One region of the Psychrobacillus sp. NPDC058041 genome, then DNA from elsewhere that is predicted to be linked to it. Evidence: riboswitches for the same ligand, from Rfam matches in the RefSeq annotation. Region 1 holds a riboswitch; the other holds the start of a gene.
The links. Region 1 has a riboswitch for S-adenosylmethionine ahead of ACFVR1_RS05765 (methionine biosynthesis PLP-dependent protein). Riboswitches for the same ligand answer to the same signal wherever they lie in the genome.

Region 1 (8,433 bases):
ATCCAAGTTTTTTGCCCAGTAATCACATAATCTTCACCATCAAGCTCGGCCACTGTCGACATAGCAGCCACGTCGGATCCTGCTCCTGGTTCCGTTAAGCCAAAAGCTCCAATCTTCTCTCCCTTTGCTTGGGGTATTAAATATTTTTGTTTCTGTTCTTCTGTTCCCCATTGCATAAGTGTCATTGAGTTTAGTCCGGTATGCACAGAAACTGCTGTACGAAAAGCAGTGTCTCCTCTTTCAAGCTCCTCACATACAATCGCTAAGGCATTATAGTCCATACCACTTCCACCATATTTTTCAGGTACACAAACACCCATCAAACCAAGGTCAGCTAATTGTTTCCATATACCTTTATCAAATGCACCTTGTTCTTCCCATTTAGCGATATGAGGAATAATCTCATTATCTACAAATTGACGAACTGTTTTACGAAGCAGTTTCTGTTCCTCTGTAAATTCAAAATTCATACGTTGACACCTCTCATAACTGACTCCACAATATTTACTCCTCGAGCTGCCATTTCTTTAATATATAATTCTCCAGGAACTATGAGTTCTGGTGGGAATACACCTCGTTTGGAGATGACATTATTACCAATCATTTGTGCTACAACTGAAATGGTGTTAGCTGTTGCTCTTGCCATTGCTGTTGTACCAGAAAGCTTGTCTTTTTTTGTCGCCAATTCGTAATTATACGTAGTGTTCTCACCGTCTTTAATACCTGTTACAATCACTCTCAATAAAACTACGTCTTCTTTATCACCAAGTAATAATTGAGGTGTCAATACTTCTTTTATGACATCACGAGCTTTAACCATATTTCCATTTACATTTACTATTGTATTTTTATTTGTTAGTCCTAAATCGACAAGCAATTTAAACTTTTCAGCGTGCCCTTTGTAACGAATCGTTTTGTACTCTAACGTATCAATATTCGGAAAGGATTTCGTTAAGGTAGATGTACCACCAGCGGTATGGAATGCCTCTAATTCACCATACTCTTCAAAATAAATAGGTTCAATTTCTGATAAAGATTTCACTTCTTGTAATTTCCCGCCTCGTATAACATGGGAAGGATCGGTATAATGGTCAAACACTCCTTCTAAAGAGAAGACAATATTATATCCAAATATCCCTTCCGGAACGGCTGGAATTCCACCTACATATAAATGAATACCAGAAACATTATCTAATTTACTTGCCCCGTAACCCGCTAGAATATTAATCATTCCAGGTGCCACTCCTAAATCTGGGATAAGGGTAACACCTTTATCCTTCGCTCTTTTATCGAGTGACAGCACTGAGTCTGTTGCTCCTCCTATATGCCCCCCTAAATCGATGGAATGCACGCCAGCTTCCACGGCAAGCCTAGCAACCTTTTCATTAAACGTATAAAATAAAGCATTTATAACAACATCTACTTTTCGCATTATTTGTAGTATATTTTCATCATCATTTGCATCTAATCTTATTACTTCTACCTTCGAATTTTGTAACCTCTCTTTAAACAAATTAGCTTGTCCCACATCTAAATCACATAATAAAACTTTTTCCACGTTTGGGCTTAATACTAAATCACGAGCTGCTTCTTTCCCCATTAATCCTGCTCCTAATACAGCAACCTTCATGTTGTCATCCCCCTATTATTCTGTGTCTATTTGTGCACGTTGCAATTTCCCACTAAAATCTACGTAAATGCTCTTCCATTCGGTATATACATCAAGTGCTGCTACTCCACTATCACGATGTCCATTTCCTGTTCCTTTCGTCCCTCCGAAAGGTAAATGAATTTCTGCTCCTGTTGTACCTGCGTTAACATAAACAATTCCTGTATCCAAATCCCGTTGAGCACGGAAAATTTTATTTACGTCCCTTGAAAAAATAGAACTTGAAAGTCCGAATTTCACACCGTTGTTTACCTCTATTGCTTCCTCTAAAGAACCTACCTCTATTAGTGAAACTACAGGTCCAAAAATCTCTTCCTGCGCAATTCGCATCTTTGGCGTCACATCTGTAAATAGGGTTGGAGCATAATAATTCCCTCCTGCAAGCTTCCCTTCCTCTAATATTTCTCCACCAACAAGTAATTTTGCGCCTTCATCTTGTCCAATCTTTGTGTAAGAATGAATTTTTTCCAATGCGTTTTTATTAATTACAGGTCCTATCTTTACCGATTCGTCCAGACCATCTCCAATTGTTAGCTGTTCCATTTGAGTTAGAAGTAAATTCTCTAACTCTTTCTTTACATCTTTATGCACGATTACACGACTACATGCGGTACAACGCTGACCAGCTGTTCCAAACGCACTCCATAAAATCCCCTCAACTGCAAGAGACAAATCTGCATCGTCCATTACAATTACTGCATTTTTCCCACCCATTTCGAGTGATACTTTCTTTAAATGTCGACCGCCAAGTTCCGCCACTTTGCGACCTGTTTCTGTTGAACCGGTGAAAGAAATAACTTTTACGTCGGGATGCTCAATCATAGCTGTTCCAACTTCTGAACCAGAGCCAAATACAACGTTTGCAACGCCAGCTGGCAATCCCGCTTCCTGAAAGATTTTCGCCATTTCATATGCCATCATTGGTGTTTCTGTTGCCGGCTTCCAAATGAATGTATTTCCTGCAACTATAGCCGGGAATGACTTCCATGTAGCAATTGCAACAGGAAAATTCCAAGGAGTGATTAAACCAACTACTCCAATAGGTGCTCGAACACTCATAGCAAATTTATCGGCAAGCTCTGAAGGTGTTGTTTCTCCGAATAAACGACGTCCTTCTCCTGCCATGTAAAATGCCATGTCAATTCCTTCTTGCACCTCTCCACGGCCTTCTTCAATGACTTTACCCATTTCTTTTGTTAACACTTGCGCTAAGTGTTCCTTCTTTTCTTTCATCAGTCTACCAATTTCATATAAGTAATCTGCCCGTTTTGGTGCCGGTACTAGTGCCCATTTCTTTTGCGCTTTCACTGCAGCAGCAACCGCTTGATCTACGTCGTTTTTTGTTGACATCCGAACTTCCGCCAAATGTTGACCATTCGCAGGATTTACAACAGCTGTGTAATCTACTTCTCCTACTTCTTGCCAATTACCATCGATAAAATTAGTTAATTTCATTTCCCTACCTCTTTTCTATATAGGTGAAAACGTTTCCATTTTAAATACATTCTCTATTTATTTGATAAATTCCTTCAAAAAAATTGAAAAATATGAATTTTCAACTTGAAACTTTTTATTACTTTTCTCGTATTATTAAATAAATATTAATTAGGGAGGAAAATATACATGAATAATCATGAAATTGATTTCAAATTATATGGAGATGATATGCAGTTTGTAGAGATTGAATTAGACCCAGGAGAAACTGTAGTTGCTGAAGCAGGTAGCTTAATGATGATGGAAGATGACATTACTATGGAAACCATTTTTGGTGACGGCTCAAGTTCATTTGATAATGGAATAATGGGCAAATTAATAGGGGCAGGCAAACGTATGTTAACAGGCGAAAGTTTATTTATGACTACATTTACGAATGCAGGTAATGGAAAAAAACATGCTTACTTTGCCTCTCCATATCCCGGAAAAATAATTCCTATAGATTTAAGTGAATATCGCGGTAAAATTATTTGTCAAAAAGAAGCTTTTTTAGCTGCAGCGAAGGGTGTTTCTGTTGGAATCGAATTTCAACGTAAGTTAGGAACTGGTTTTTTTGGTGGAGAAGGATTCATCATGCAAAAGCTTGAAGGAGACGGTCTTGCTTTTATTCATGCGGGAGGAACGATTCATAAAAAAGAACTTCAGCCTGGTGAGGTTTTAAGGGTAGACACTGGTTGTTTAGTAGCGATGACTTCTGACGTAGATTATAATATCGAAATGGTTAAAGGAGTGAAAACTGCTCTTTTTGGAGGAGAAGGTTTGTTTTTCGCTACTCTTCGTGGACCAGGTACTGTATGGATTCAATCGTTACCATTTAGCCGTTTAGCGAGCCGTGTTTTTGCAGCTGCTCCGCAAACACTAGGTCGAGGCTCAAAGGATGAAGGAAGTATCGCTGGTGGAATATTTGATCTTTTAGGAGGAAAATAAATAGTTATTATGAGCCATTCTTTATTTACTTCTTAAGAATAACCGGGCTTTCCGCTTTGGCGGAGCTTTTCGCGGACATGGCTTCATTCTCCTAGGCCAACAGGATGTTGGTCATGAATGCGTTGCCCCAGGGAAGAGGCGTCTTTAGCCTTCCTTCCCTTTCTTGCGTTAATGCGGAGCCATCTGCTCATGCACCTGCCGCTTCGCTTTCGGCGCAGAAAACATCTGCTAATCCCGATGAAGTCGCCACATCCCCTCCAATCAACTAGTATGTATGGAACGATTTATCATTGCTTAGTAAGATAGATGACATGGAGCTTCTACGGCATGATATTGCCACCAAAAAATATCTGCCCATATCCTGATGTTATATGCCCTTTAACTTTCGCTGTACCCCTAAGCAGTCACTATCTCCCCTTTAACTTTGGTTATCTGCCCATATCTTGCCTGCTCCGCAAAGGAACCAGTTGTTCATGGCCATAAAATTAAAAATTTATATACTTTCTGTAAAAAACTCTTTTATTCTACTTTATTCCGCAAATTGTTTATAAAGAATCGACCTCCTCTTCATATACTAGTGGAAGAACATTTTTCTATGAAAATATTGTTCTTAAGTATGGGAAAGGAGGTGTTAGCAATGAAAGCTTCTTTAGGTATGTGGATTGGCTGGATTGGGATTGTATTAGCAGTTGTGGGGTTCTTTTATTATCCTATGATACTTGGTGGTGGTGCGGTAGTCTTGGGATTAGTTGGTTTAACTTCCCCACAAAAATTCCTAGCTTGGATTTCTATAGTACTTGGAGCAATTGCATTCTTCCTTCCGATGCTCCAATAGCTACATGTTGACTAATAAATCTGCGGCATGTTCGGCGCATTTACCGCACATGCCTTTTTTACATTTCAAGCCTTACTAAAGGACAACCATCTGCCTTGACTATTTATTACTTCATCTCCTTGTATTATTATCCATCCCATGATAAACTATTTTAAATTTAACATTTAGAAAATTTAATATTTTATTTCTTATCAAGAGAGACGGAGGGATTGGCCCGAAGATGTCTCAGCAACCAGCCAATAATGGTGTGGTGCTAATTCCAATAGACGGACATCGTCTTGAAGATAAGAAGACTAACTTCAGTATTTTTTTGAGGATTCTCTTCTTATTAGAGAATCCTCTTTTTATTTGGAGAAATATCAGCTCCTTTACTCCTGCGTGAAGCTTAAAAGGGCCACCAAGAGGCCTACGTATTTCTTATTTTAATTGAAGAGGATGAATATTATATGTCAAAAAATAGTTTAGAAACCCAACTAGCTCAATTAGGGAACCACAGTGATTTGATAACAGGTGCTGTTAATCCGCCAATATACTTGTCAACTGCTTACATCCATGGTGGTCTTGGCCAGTCGACAGGATTTGATTATACACGTACTAAAAATCCTACTCGCGCTATTTTAGAAGAAGGTATCGCTAAATTAGAAAGTGGAGATGCAGGTTTTGCCTGTAGCTCGGGTATGGCTGCAATTCAATTAGTACTATCTCTTTTCCGTTCTGGTGACGAATTGATTGCTCCAGAAGACCTTTACGGGGGAACGTACCGACTATTTAATCAGTACTCAGATTCTTACAATATTCATACTACATATGCAAAGTTTTCATCCGTAGATGAAGTAAAATCACTTATTACCGAGAACACAAAAGCAATCTTTATTGAAACACCGACAAATCCTTTAATGCAGGAGATCGATATTCAGAAATATGCGGAATTAGCTAAAGAGCATCAATTACTATTAATTGTGGACAATACATTTTTAACTCCTTACTTACAACGCCCTATTGAGCTTGGTGCACATATTGTCATTCATAGTGGAACCAAATATATTGGAGGTCATAATGACGTGCTTGCTGGTCTTGTTGTAGCAAAAGGGACAGAATTAAGTGAAAAATTACATGCAAATCATAATGCATCTGGCGCAGTGCTTTCCCCATTCGATTCATGGCTACTAATCAGAGGATTAAAGACACTTCATTTACGAATGAACCAGCATGATGTAAATGCGAAAAAGATAGTAGAATTTTTGCAAAACGAATCTGCAGTAAAGAATGTACTCTATCCTGGAAAAGGCGGAATGCTTTCTTTCCGCTTACAAAAAAGCGAGTGGGTAGGTCCTTTCCTTGAAAAACTTCAATTAATTGTTTTCGCAGAAAGTCTTGGTGGAGTGGAAAGTTTCATTACATATCCCGCTACTCAAACGCATGCAGATATACCGGAAGAAGAGCGCAATGCCCGTGGTGTAGATAATAGCCTTTTACGTTTCTCAGTTGGTGTTGAAGAAGTAGAGGACTTAATCGCAGACTTGAGACAAGTATTTAATGAACTAGAAAGTGATGTGAGTGAATAATGACCTACCCAAACGAACAGTTAGAAACTAGTTTAATAACGACTTCTACAAGAGGTTGGTCAGAGAGAAAAATTGGTGCAGTCAATGTTCCTATTTATTTGTCTTCCACTTTCCACCAAGGAAATTTTGATGAATTTGGGCCATATGATTATAGCCGTTCCAGTAATCCAACAAGAGATGCTTTAGAACGAACTATTGCAGAGTTAGAAGGCGGAACTCGCGGATTTGCATTTGCTTCCGGAATTGCAGCAATTTCTTCTGCATTCATGCTTCTCTCTTCAGGTGATCATATTGTCATTACAGAAGATGTATATGGTGGAACTTTTCGATTTGTAACGGAAGTATTGCCTCGTTTTGGAATTGAACATACTTTTGCAGATTTTACAGATGTAAAATCCGTTACAAATGCTATTCGTTCAAATACAAAATTATTATATATTGAAACACCATCGAATCCCTGTCTTGGAATCACAGATATTGCCAGCATTGTAGCGCTTGCTAAAAGGAATGATTGTCTTACTTTTTTGGACAATACTTTTATGACTCCACTTTATCAACGTCCGCTCGATCTTGGTGTAGATGTAGTCCTACATAGTGCTACCAAGTTTTTATCAGGTCATAGTGATATTATCGCAGGGCTTGCTGTAACGAAAGATGAAGAACTGGGAAAACGATTAGCCTTCATTCAAAACTCGTTCGGAGCAGTTTTAGGTGCTCAAGATTCTTTTTCTTTAATTCAAGGAATTAAAACTTTAGGTGTACGATTTGAAAAATCCTCAGAATCTGCACAGAAAATCGCTACCTATTTAATGCAACACTCCTTAGTAGAAGAAGTTTTTTATCCCGGTTTATCTACACATCCTGGTTACGATATTCATGTGAAGCAAGCGAGCAACCCAGGAGCTGTTCTTTCATTCCGATTACCTAATCGGACAGTTGCCAAAGTATTTGTAGAAAACGTAAAAATTCCTGTTTTTGCTGTAAGTCTTGGTGGTGTTGAATCCATTCTATCTCACCCTGCCCAAATGTCACATGCGGCTATGCCGAAAGAAGAACGTGAAAAACGAGGAATTACCGATGGACTACTCCGATTTTCCGTCGGATTAGAGAATGTAGATGATTTGATTGCAGACTTCGAGCAAGCATTCACTATAGCAGAAAAAGAGAAAGTGATAACTTAACGAATTGACTTACCTAGCAACCTCTTTTATGAAGGAAGGAAATTTATTAACAGGAGAAGATAAGTTGGTTAAAATCCGTCATGTATTGCGGGTGATATTGAGGAATGAGTCTGTTTTTATGAGAAGTTGTGAATAGGATTGGAATTATTGTACATTAAAAGTTGTTAAATGATGGATCGCAACCAATTATGTTACCCTCTCCTTTACTTTTATTGCAACGTAATATGCTACACAAATAATAGTAAAAGACCTCTTCTCTTTGTCAATTAGACAACGAAAAGAGGCCATATTCATCAATTTTATTTATAATCCTAAGTTCTTCGCAATAATTACTTTCATAATTTCATTTGTTCCAGCGTATATGGATGCGACGGGAATATCTCTATATCTCCTGGCGATTTTGTACTCTTCCATATAACCGTATCCACCATGTAATTGCATACACTCTATGGAAACTTCACGAGCAGTTTCTGTCAGCCAATATTTTGCCATCGACACTTTCGTGACAACATCTTTCCCATTAAGATGGTCTTCAATAAGTGACTCAAGAAATGATTTTCCAAGCTCTACTTTTGTCGCCATTTCCGCTATTTTAAATTGTGTATTTTGAAAAGTTGATATGGACTTCCCAAAAGCTTTACGCGATTTTACATATTCTATTGTTGTTTCAAGCATATCCTCCGATGCAATTTGCGCTGCAAGGGCAACAACTAGTCTTTCTTGTTGCAGCTTTTCCATTAAATAGCCGAATCCATGGCCCTC
Region 2 (8,433 bases), on a different contig from region 1:
TTTTGCTCCTTTAATAAGCGCTTCGTTTCCTGTTTCTGATTTGGCTGCTTCTCTAAATTCAATCGTGTGTGCAATCAAGTCGTCGGGTCCAATTTTTATATGTGGATGCGCGGTAGGTACTGCGTAACTAATGTTTCCAGCATCAGTTGATCCTTTTCCTTTTCGTTTTTCAAGATGAACGAATTCTCCGATGGCCTCTAGTTCAGTATGAATTACTTCATCTAATACGGAATTTAATACGAAGTCTTGTACCTCATTTTGAAAACGTTCGATTTTTACAGAAGCTCCCGTTGCTAGGGCTGCTCCGTTTGCGATCGCACGAACCTTTTCTGCGACCTCCTCTGTTTTTTTCCAAGTTTCAGCACGAATGTAGAAGCGAGCAGACGCATAGTCAGGGATAATGTTTGGGGCATCGCCACCATGAGTGATGATACCGTGAATACGAACGTCCGATGGTAATTGTTGACGTAGTGCATTTATTCCATTGAATAGCTGAATGACCGCATCTAATGCGTTTATGCCTTGTTCAGGTGAACCGGATGCATGCGCAGCTTTTCCATAAAAATGAAAATCTAATGGATCTACCGCAAGCGTTTCACTAGTTAAAGAAGTTTTTCCAGCAGGATGAATCATTAAAGCAACATCGATATCTTTCAAATAACCATGCTTCACAAAGCTTCCTTTTGCACTTCCATTAGGTCCACCTTCTTCTGCAGGGGTACCAAGAACGATGACACGTCCACCAGTTTCAGATAGTGTTTCTGCTAATGCAATCGCTGCAGCTACGCTCGTTGTTCCAATAATATTATGACCGCAAGCGTGACCAATACCAGGAAGGGCATCGTATTCGGCTAAATAAGCGATAGAAGGACCTTCCTTGTCACTATCTTTTACCGCAAAGAAAGATGTTTCATGTCCTGCAACTGCGGTAGTTACTTCAAAACCTGCATTTTTAAGTATCTCTACATGTTTTGCACTTGCATAAAATTCTTTGTTTCCAATTTCGGGATTTGCATGGATTTCTTGACTGGTTTGAATGTACAGTTCCCGATTTTGCTCAATTGAATTAGTGATTATATCTCTTTTTTCTATTGCGATACTCATGTTATTTTCCTCCTTTATTTTAATAGTTTTTCAAATGTTTTATTTAATTCTTCTTGCGAAAGAACCACTAGTAAGGAACCGCCTTTTGTATCTTCTGTAACGGCATTTTTAATATCATCTTCTTGATATAATTCCAGAATGCGTTTAAATGCTTTATTATCTTTATCTTTCGCTCGTGCTGCGATTATGTTTACATATGGATACGTGGATTCGTTATCTCCTGATTCTTTAAAGATTGGATCTTCCCCCGGTGAAAAGCCAGCTTGACCTGCAACACCGTTATTAATAATTGCCGCAGTTACATCTGGTAGTACTCGAGGTGTCTGCTGCGCAACCATTGGAATAATATCTAGATTTAATGGATTTTCTGCAATTTTTGAAGGATCTCCGAATAGACCAAAATCATCTGTTAATGTAATAAGTTTAGCTGCTTCTAATAAACGAAGTGCACGTGCTTGGTTAGATGGATCGTCTGGAATTGCAATTTTATCACCTTTTTTAATATCAGAGATATCTTTAATTTTTTCGGAATAAACGCCAAGTGGTGCGAACATAGTAGAACCAATTGGGACGATATCATTACCGCTTTCGTTTACATACTGCGCTAAGAAAGCCATATGTTGAAATGCGTTTAAATCTATATCTCCATTGGCAAGCGCATTGTTTGGTAAAGTGTAATCGGCAAATTCAACTAACTCAATCTCAATGCCCTCTTTAGCTGCTTTTTCTTTCAGAATCGGCCACTGTACGCCATCTGAACCATTTACACCAATTTTCACTTTTACTTTTTCTTTTGTATTTGAATCTCCGCTTTTTTCATTTCCACAAGCCGCAAGTAAAATTGCAGCAATAATTGCTAATAAAAATAAACTAAACTTTTTCATATCAAAACTCCTCTTTCTATCGTCTCATAAATTTTTTAGATAAAGTATTTCCTAGCCATTGTGCGAGTTGCACTAGAACAATTAAAATAATGACAGTTACGAGCATGACACTACCATCAAAGCGTTGGTATCCGTAAGTCATGGCAAGATGTCCTAAACCGCCACCACCAACTGTACCTGCTACGGCAGAAAAATCGATTAAACTAACGCTAATAAATGTAAGTCCTAAAATCAGTGGTCCAAGCGCTTCGGGAATCAATACGGTAAATATGATTCGAATAGGGCTAGCACCCATTGCTTGAGCAGCTTCAATTACCCCTGGTTCAATACTGACTAAATTATTTTCCACGACACGGGCTATCGAAAAACAAGCAACGATTGTCATTGGGAAGATGGCAGCTGCCGTTCCGATTGTTGTACCAATTACTAATCTCGTTAATTGTGAAATGGCAACTAAGAAAATAATAAATGGAATAGGTCGAATAATATTAATTAGAATATTTAACACTTGAAATATGACCTTATTTTCCAAAATATTTTTCTCTCGTGTAACAAAAAGTAATAAACCAATGGCGATTCCAAGAATAGAGCCGAATATCAATGTAGTGATGACCATGACGATAGTTTCCCCGGTTGATTCTAAAATTCGTGGCCAAAATGTTGTCCAATCAACTTTCATGGTGCGCAACCTCCTCAATGTCAACGATTGTTTCTAGGTCACGTAGTGTTTTTTGAATCGCTTCGGAATTACCTTCAAAAGAGATTAGTAAATTCCCAAAAAGCTTTTCTTGTAGTTCTCGAACGGAGCCATAGACGATATTAAAGTGAACTTGATGCTTTTGAGTTACTTGCGACAGTACTGCATCATTTGTAATATCCCCTTTAAAAATAACGCGATATAATTTCTTACCGCCTCTAGAACGCCACTCTTTTAAAATGGTTTCAGAAGGTAAATCTTGTTGAACAGATTGGATAAACCGTTGCGTCGTTAAATGTTGCGGATTGGTGAATACATCAAATACATCTCCAGATTCTATTACTTCGCCATTTTCCATTACTGCTACACGATGGCAAATAGATTGAATGACGTGCATTTCATGTGTAATTAGTAAAACTGTTATGCCAAGATCTTGATTTACCTTTTTTAATAAACGTAATATTTCCGCTGTTGTTTCTGGATCTAATGCTGAAGTAGCTTCATCACATATGAGCACATCTGGAGAGGTGGCCAATGCCCGAGCAATTCCTACCCGTTGCTTTTGTCCTCCAGATAATTGGTCCGGATAATCCTTCGATTTATCGGATAAACCGACAAATTGTAATAGTTCTTCTACTCGCTGATTAATTTCTTGTTTTGATAAACCTCCAAGTTTAAGTGGGTATGCAATATTTCCTGCAACCGTGCGAGAGTTAAATAAATTAAAGTTTTGAAAAATCATTCCGATATTGCGACGTCTTTCTCGTAGCTCTTTGGGAGATAGTGCGTTGACATCAATATTCTGAATCATAACGGTTCCAGTGGATGGACGCTCTAGCATATTGACAAGTCTCAATAAAGTGCTTTTGCCAGCACCACTAAAGCCGATAATGCCAAATATTTCACCTTCGTTCACGGTTAATGAAACATTTCTTACTGCATGCACCTCCCTTTTGCCAAGAAGAAATGTCTTGGAAACATTTTTAAATTCAATCATTTAATAACCTCCTGAAAAGTTAGTTGATTCTTTACAAACAATAAATTACAGCTATCTAACTTTCTGACAGGGGAACGAAAAAGAGCTTCCTTTCTCTTATCTGTTAGCAGATAAGAAAAAGAAAGCTCTTCGAAAAATTGAAAAACAATCTCGTTCTCATCTTCCGAGCATTAACTGCTCGTAGGAATTGGCACAGTGTTCAAAAGTGAATCTGCTGCCGAAACGTCATAGGGCCTGTCCCTCGGTTTCTCTTGATAAGAAAGTGATGTGCTATGTAATTGTTGTAAGAATTGATACCAACATTAAACAATAAAAACAAAAACGTCAAGCATACTTTTAAAATAAAATAATTCCGAATTATTAAAATACTAAACTATATATTGCCAAAACACTGATAGTTCCTAATACTACGACCATGACATTCGCAGAGATAATAGCAAGGGTAAATGCGACAACTGCTCCAATAATTCCGAATACTATATTCCCTTGTTGTACATATAAAATTGCTGGAAAAATTAATGCTCCTAGCACTGCAAATGGAATATTACTTAATACACCCGAGATAACAGGAGGTAATTTTCTTCCTTCTAAAAAAGTCAGTGGAAAAACCCTCGGAATATATGTGACAATAGCCATTCCAAGTAGTGTCCACCAATACCAAGTACCCATTCGTTTAAGCTCCTTCCGGCAAATTAATAATACGTCTTGCATAAATAATTTCAACCAATATAGAAGATGCAAGTGTAGCTACTAAAATAGCCCAACCTGTTGATAATAATTCTGTCCAATAAAAGAATCCATTAATAATGGCAGCGATTAAAGCTAGCATTACTACTTTTCGATTCCCACGCATAGATGGTACTAATAACCCGACAAACATAGCATATAAGGCTATAGACATAGCTGCTTGCAAAAAAGTAGGTAGATTTGCGCCTATGACATGTCCGATAGCTGTGAATAAAACCCAACTACTATAACCAATCAGGGCTACCCCAAATGCAAAAGAAGTACGTACTTTATCCTCTTTTTGAGTAGCTAGCACAGAAAAGGATTCATCAGTTATACCAAAAGCATATATTCCTTTAATCCATCTTTTTTCACTTTGCATCTTTTCATTCAACGCAGCCGTCATTAAGAAGTGACGAATATTAACGACAAACGTATTTAATACAATTAAAATAGGATCAACTCCATTTGAAAAAAGCGTTAATGACATATATTGGGACGCACCAGCGAAAACAAATATACTCATTGCTGTTGCTTCCATAATGGAGAGACCAGTAGTTTTTGCCAATAAACCAAACGTTAATGCTACTGGGAAATAGCCAATTGCAATACTAATTCCTGCTTTTAATCCTTTTAGAAATGAATTATTATTCATAATAAGCTTTAACCCCCTTTTAAAAATAGAATGAACAAATTATACTATATATCAAAAGTTTTATACATACGAAAATTGGGAATATTATAAATATACATAGTTAGTAACCCAATTTCTGTTTCTCCTAGTGGAGGTACTTATTTATTTCGTAGAGGAGAGTAATCATGCCTAGCTGGTTTTCATTTGAAACATTGACTAATTTAACACACGATTACCGAGCACTAGGACCATTGATAGGAATTTTCCTGCCTTTCTTAGAAGCTTTTCTACCATTTTTACCTTTAGTTGTATTTATTGTAGCGAATGTCAATGCATACGGAATGTTATTCGGATTTTTATTATCTTGGGTGGGTTCTGCTGCAGGGGCTTACACAGTTTTTTTAGTCATCCGAAAGTATGGACGTGCTAGAGTTTTAGGCTTTATAACCAGACATGAAAAAATCCAAAAGTTAATATTATGGGTTGAGAGAAATGGTTTTGGACCATTATTTTTACTCATTTGTTTTCCTTTTACTCCATCTGCACTTGTGAATATAGTTGCGGGTTTGTCTAACATAAAAAAGAAAACGTACTTATGGACGGTCACATTAGGTAAAATGATCATGATATTAGTAGTAAGCTTCATTGGATCTGATATAAAAGCACTTGTAACGCAGCCTGTAAGAACAATAATAGTAGTTCTAATTGTTGTTATGTTATGGTTTGTTGGAAAAAGTGTGGAAAAAAGAATAAATAATAACTTGGAAGCGGACTATAAATTAATACGAAATGAGCGACGAAATACAAAGGTGAAAAAATTTGAGTAACTGATAATGTTTCGAATAATTTCCCTCTCTACTGTATGTTTTGTACAATAGAGAGAGGAAATTATTCGTTTTTTTTATAAGCTAATTATATGGAATATCGTCAGGCAAAACTTTTGCTCCTATTGCTTGAAAGAATTAAATAATTCCGCGGATTTCCGTTTCAGGTGGACGCGTTCCGCGGGGGCGCCGCTTACTCGTTCGTTGTAATGTTTCATCTGTCCATACTCATCCCGCTGGAGTCGCCACTTTTTACTCCAATCAATTAAGTAAGCAGTACCTAAGTAAGAGATGCTATTTCATTAAATAAAATTTTGTGTATCGGTTAGAATACTTTACTAATGTTCATAGGATATAAATGACGTTTATCTTACGAAGCAATTAGAAATCGTCCTATACACACGAGTTGATTGAAGCGGAAGGCGGCGACTCCTAGGGGATTAGCAAGTAAATCAAGACACTGGGCGGAGCGTTCAATTGTTCAAAGGCTAAGAGCGCCACATCGTGTGGCAACGGCTTTGTGACCAACGTCGTGTTGGCCCGAATCGGCTTGATGCTTGCCCCCTGAAAAGCGTCCGCTTGCAGCGGAAATCAGGCGGTTTTTCTACTGTTACCCATCTAAAAGGACAGGGCGTCTTTTTGTCCGGTTTTTCTTATCATCTAAAATCAAGGAAGTAGGTGCAAAATTGTCATTAAGAATAGTAAGTGGGCGGTCAGGTTCAGGTAAAACAAAGTTTATGCAACAAGAAATAATCGATACATTACAGGAAACTCCTATTGGAGATCCTATATTTTATATTGTACCCGACCAAATGTCGTTCACTAGTGAGTATACCCTTGCGGCAGATTCTGGACTTGCTGGTTTAATACGAGCACAAGTAACGACATTTAAACGGTTAGCTTGGAGGATACTACAAGAAACAGGGGGCATAGCGAAAGAGGAAATTAGTGGATTCGGTTATCGAATGCTTATCCGAAGTTTGCTTGAAGATAATAAAGATCAATTTAAATTATTTAAACGAGCAGCAACTAAGCGAGGATTTACAGATCAAATCGAAGTACTTTTGAAGGAATTCAATCGCTACTGTTTGGATCATGAAGCTATGTCACATGTGCTAAATGATTTAGAACATGTGCAGGCACCGAAAACATTAATTGATAAATCATCTGATTTAGTTATGATGCTCGATTTGATGGAGCAAAAATTAGGGACGAGTTATATAGACGGAGAAGGGTATTTAACATTACTTGCACAGAAAATTAAAGATTCTTCATTACTTGCAAAAGCAGAGATTTATATAGATGGATTCACTTCATTTACGACAAGAGAGTTGGAAATAATCCAGGAGCTAATGAAGAAAGTAAAACGTTTGACGATTGCTCTACCTATGGAATCCATTGAGAATGCATTTGATGAGCAGTCTTTATTTTATCAACCTGCGTCCACATGTAATAGATTGCTAGAAATTGCAAGCAATGAAAAAGTGGATGTGGAATCGACTGTGCATCAAACAAAGCAGAAGCGTTATGTGTCTAAGGAATTAGCTCATATTGAAGCAAACTTCGATCAGCTTCCTCCTCAAGAAATCCCAACTGAAGGCAATCTTCATATATTAGAAGCTTCAAATAGACGAGCGGAAGTGCATTCAGTAGCAAGGAATGTTCGGGAGTTAATGCAACAAAAAGATGTTCGATTTAAAGAAATGGCTATTTTACATCGAGAAGCTGAAGCATACGAAGGTTTAATCGAAACTATTTTTGCGCAATATGATATTCCTGTGTTTATTAGCCAGAAAAAAACAATGCTTCATCATCCATTAATTGAGTTAAGTCGTTCTGTTTTGGAGATTATCCGGATGGATTGGAAATATGAGCCGGTGTTTCGTGCCATTAAAACGGATTTGTTTTTCCCTGTGAATGCTGCAAAGGGAGATTGGAGAGAACGTGCGGATCGATTAGAAAATTTCGTACTGTCGTTTGGTATTTATGGAGATAGATGGTTTGATGATAGACGTTGGATATATAAAAAGTATCGTGGCCTTGAATTTTATTCGAAAGTTCAAACAGACGAGGAGTTAAGTATTCAAGCGGATATTCATGCAGTTAGAGATTTAGTTGTAAATCCTTTAAAAACATTGGCTGAACAACTAGAAGCGAGTAAGACGGGACTAGAAATTGCGACAGCAATATTTACATTTATCGATAATTTACAAGTTTACGATAAACTACAATTATTAAAGCAATCGGAAGAGGAAGAAGGACAATTATTACTTGCGACCGAACATGAACAAGCATGGAATGAATGGATCAATGTTTTAGACCAATTCGTTTTAATGTTTGGAGAGAAAGAAATGACATTGGAGGAAGCTTCGAAAATTTTAGATGAAGGATATGACCAACTAGAATTTTCTCGCATACCACCGACAGTCGACCAAGTAGTTGTAGCAAATGTAGATATCGCAAGAATTACGAATATAAAAGCTATTTTTGTTTTAGGTGTAAATGATGGTGTTTTTCCAAAAAGAATGGATCATGAGGGATTATTGTCGGACACAGAACGTGAATGG

Region 2: linked by a shared signal. The riboswitch ahead of ACFVR1_RS00480 (methionine ABC transporter ATP-binding protein) and the one ahead of ACFVR1_RS05765 (methionine biosynthesis PLP-dependent protein) in region 1 are both predicted to bind S-adenosylmethionine.

Annotation. Positions count from the first base shown of each region.
Region 1 is NZ_JBHVRO010000003.1:126,848-135,280, reverse strand. It holds gene ACFVR1_RS05790 (acyl-CoA dehydrogenase family protein) at 1-470, opposite strand, end outside; gene ACFVR1_RS05785 (saccharopine dehydrogenase family protein) at 467-1,630, opposite strand; gene ACFVR1_RS05780 (aldehyde dehydrogenase family protein) at 1,646-3,124, opposite strand; gene ACFVR1_RS05775 (TIGR00266 family protein) at 3,293-4,090, shown strand; gene ACFVR1_RS05770 (hypothetical protein) at 4,728-4,925, shown strand; SAM riboswitch class I at 5,111-5,216, shown strand; gene ACFVR1_RS05765 (methionine biosynthesis PLP-dependent protein) at 5,372-6,490, shown strand; gene metC (cystathionine beta-lyase) at 6,490-7,671, shown strand; gene ACFVR1_RS05755 (acyl-CoA dehydrogenase family protein) at 7,975-8,433, opposite strand, start outside.
Region 2 is NZ_JBHVRO010000001.1:105,709-114,141, forward strand. It holds gene ACFVR1_RS00465 (M20 family metallopeptidase) at 1-1,104, opposite strand, end outside; gene ACFVR1_RS00470 (MetQ/NlpA family ABC transporter substrate-binding protein) at 1,119-1,988, opposite strand; gene ACFVR1_RS00475 (methionine ABC transporter permease) at 2,005-2,667, opposite strand; gene ACFVR1_RS00480 (methionine ABC transporter ATP-binding protein) at 2,657-3,682, opposite strand; SAM riboswitch class I at 3,836-3,943, opposite strand; gene ACFVR1_RS00485 (AzlD domain-containing protein) at 4,043-4,351, opposite strand; gene ACFVR1_RS00490 (AzlC family ABC transporter permease) at 4,356-5,063, opposite strand; gene ACFVR1_RS00495 (TVP38/TMEM64 family protein) at 5,228-5,869, shown strand; gene addB (helicase-exonuclease AddAB subunit AddB) at 6,553-8,433, shown strand, end outside.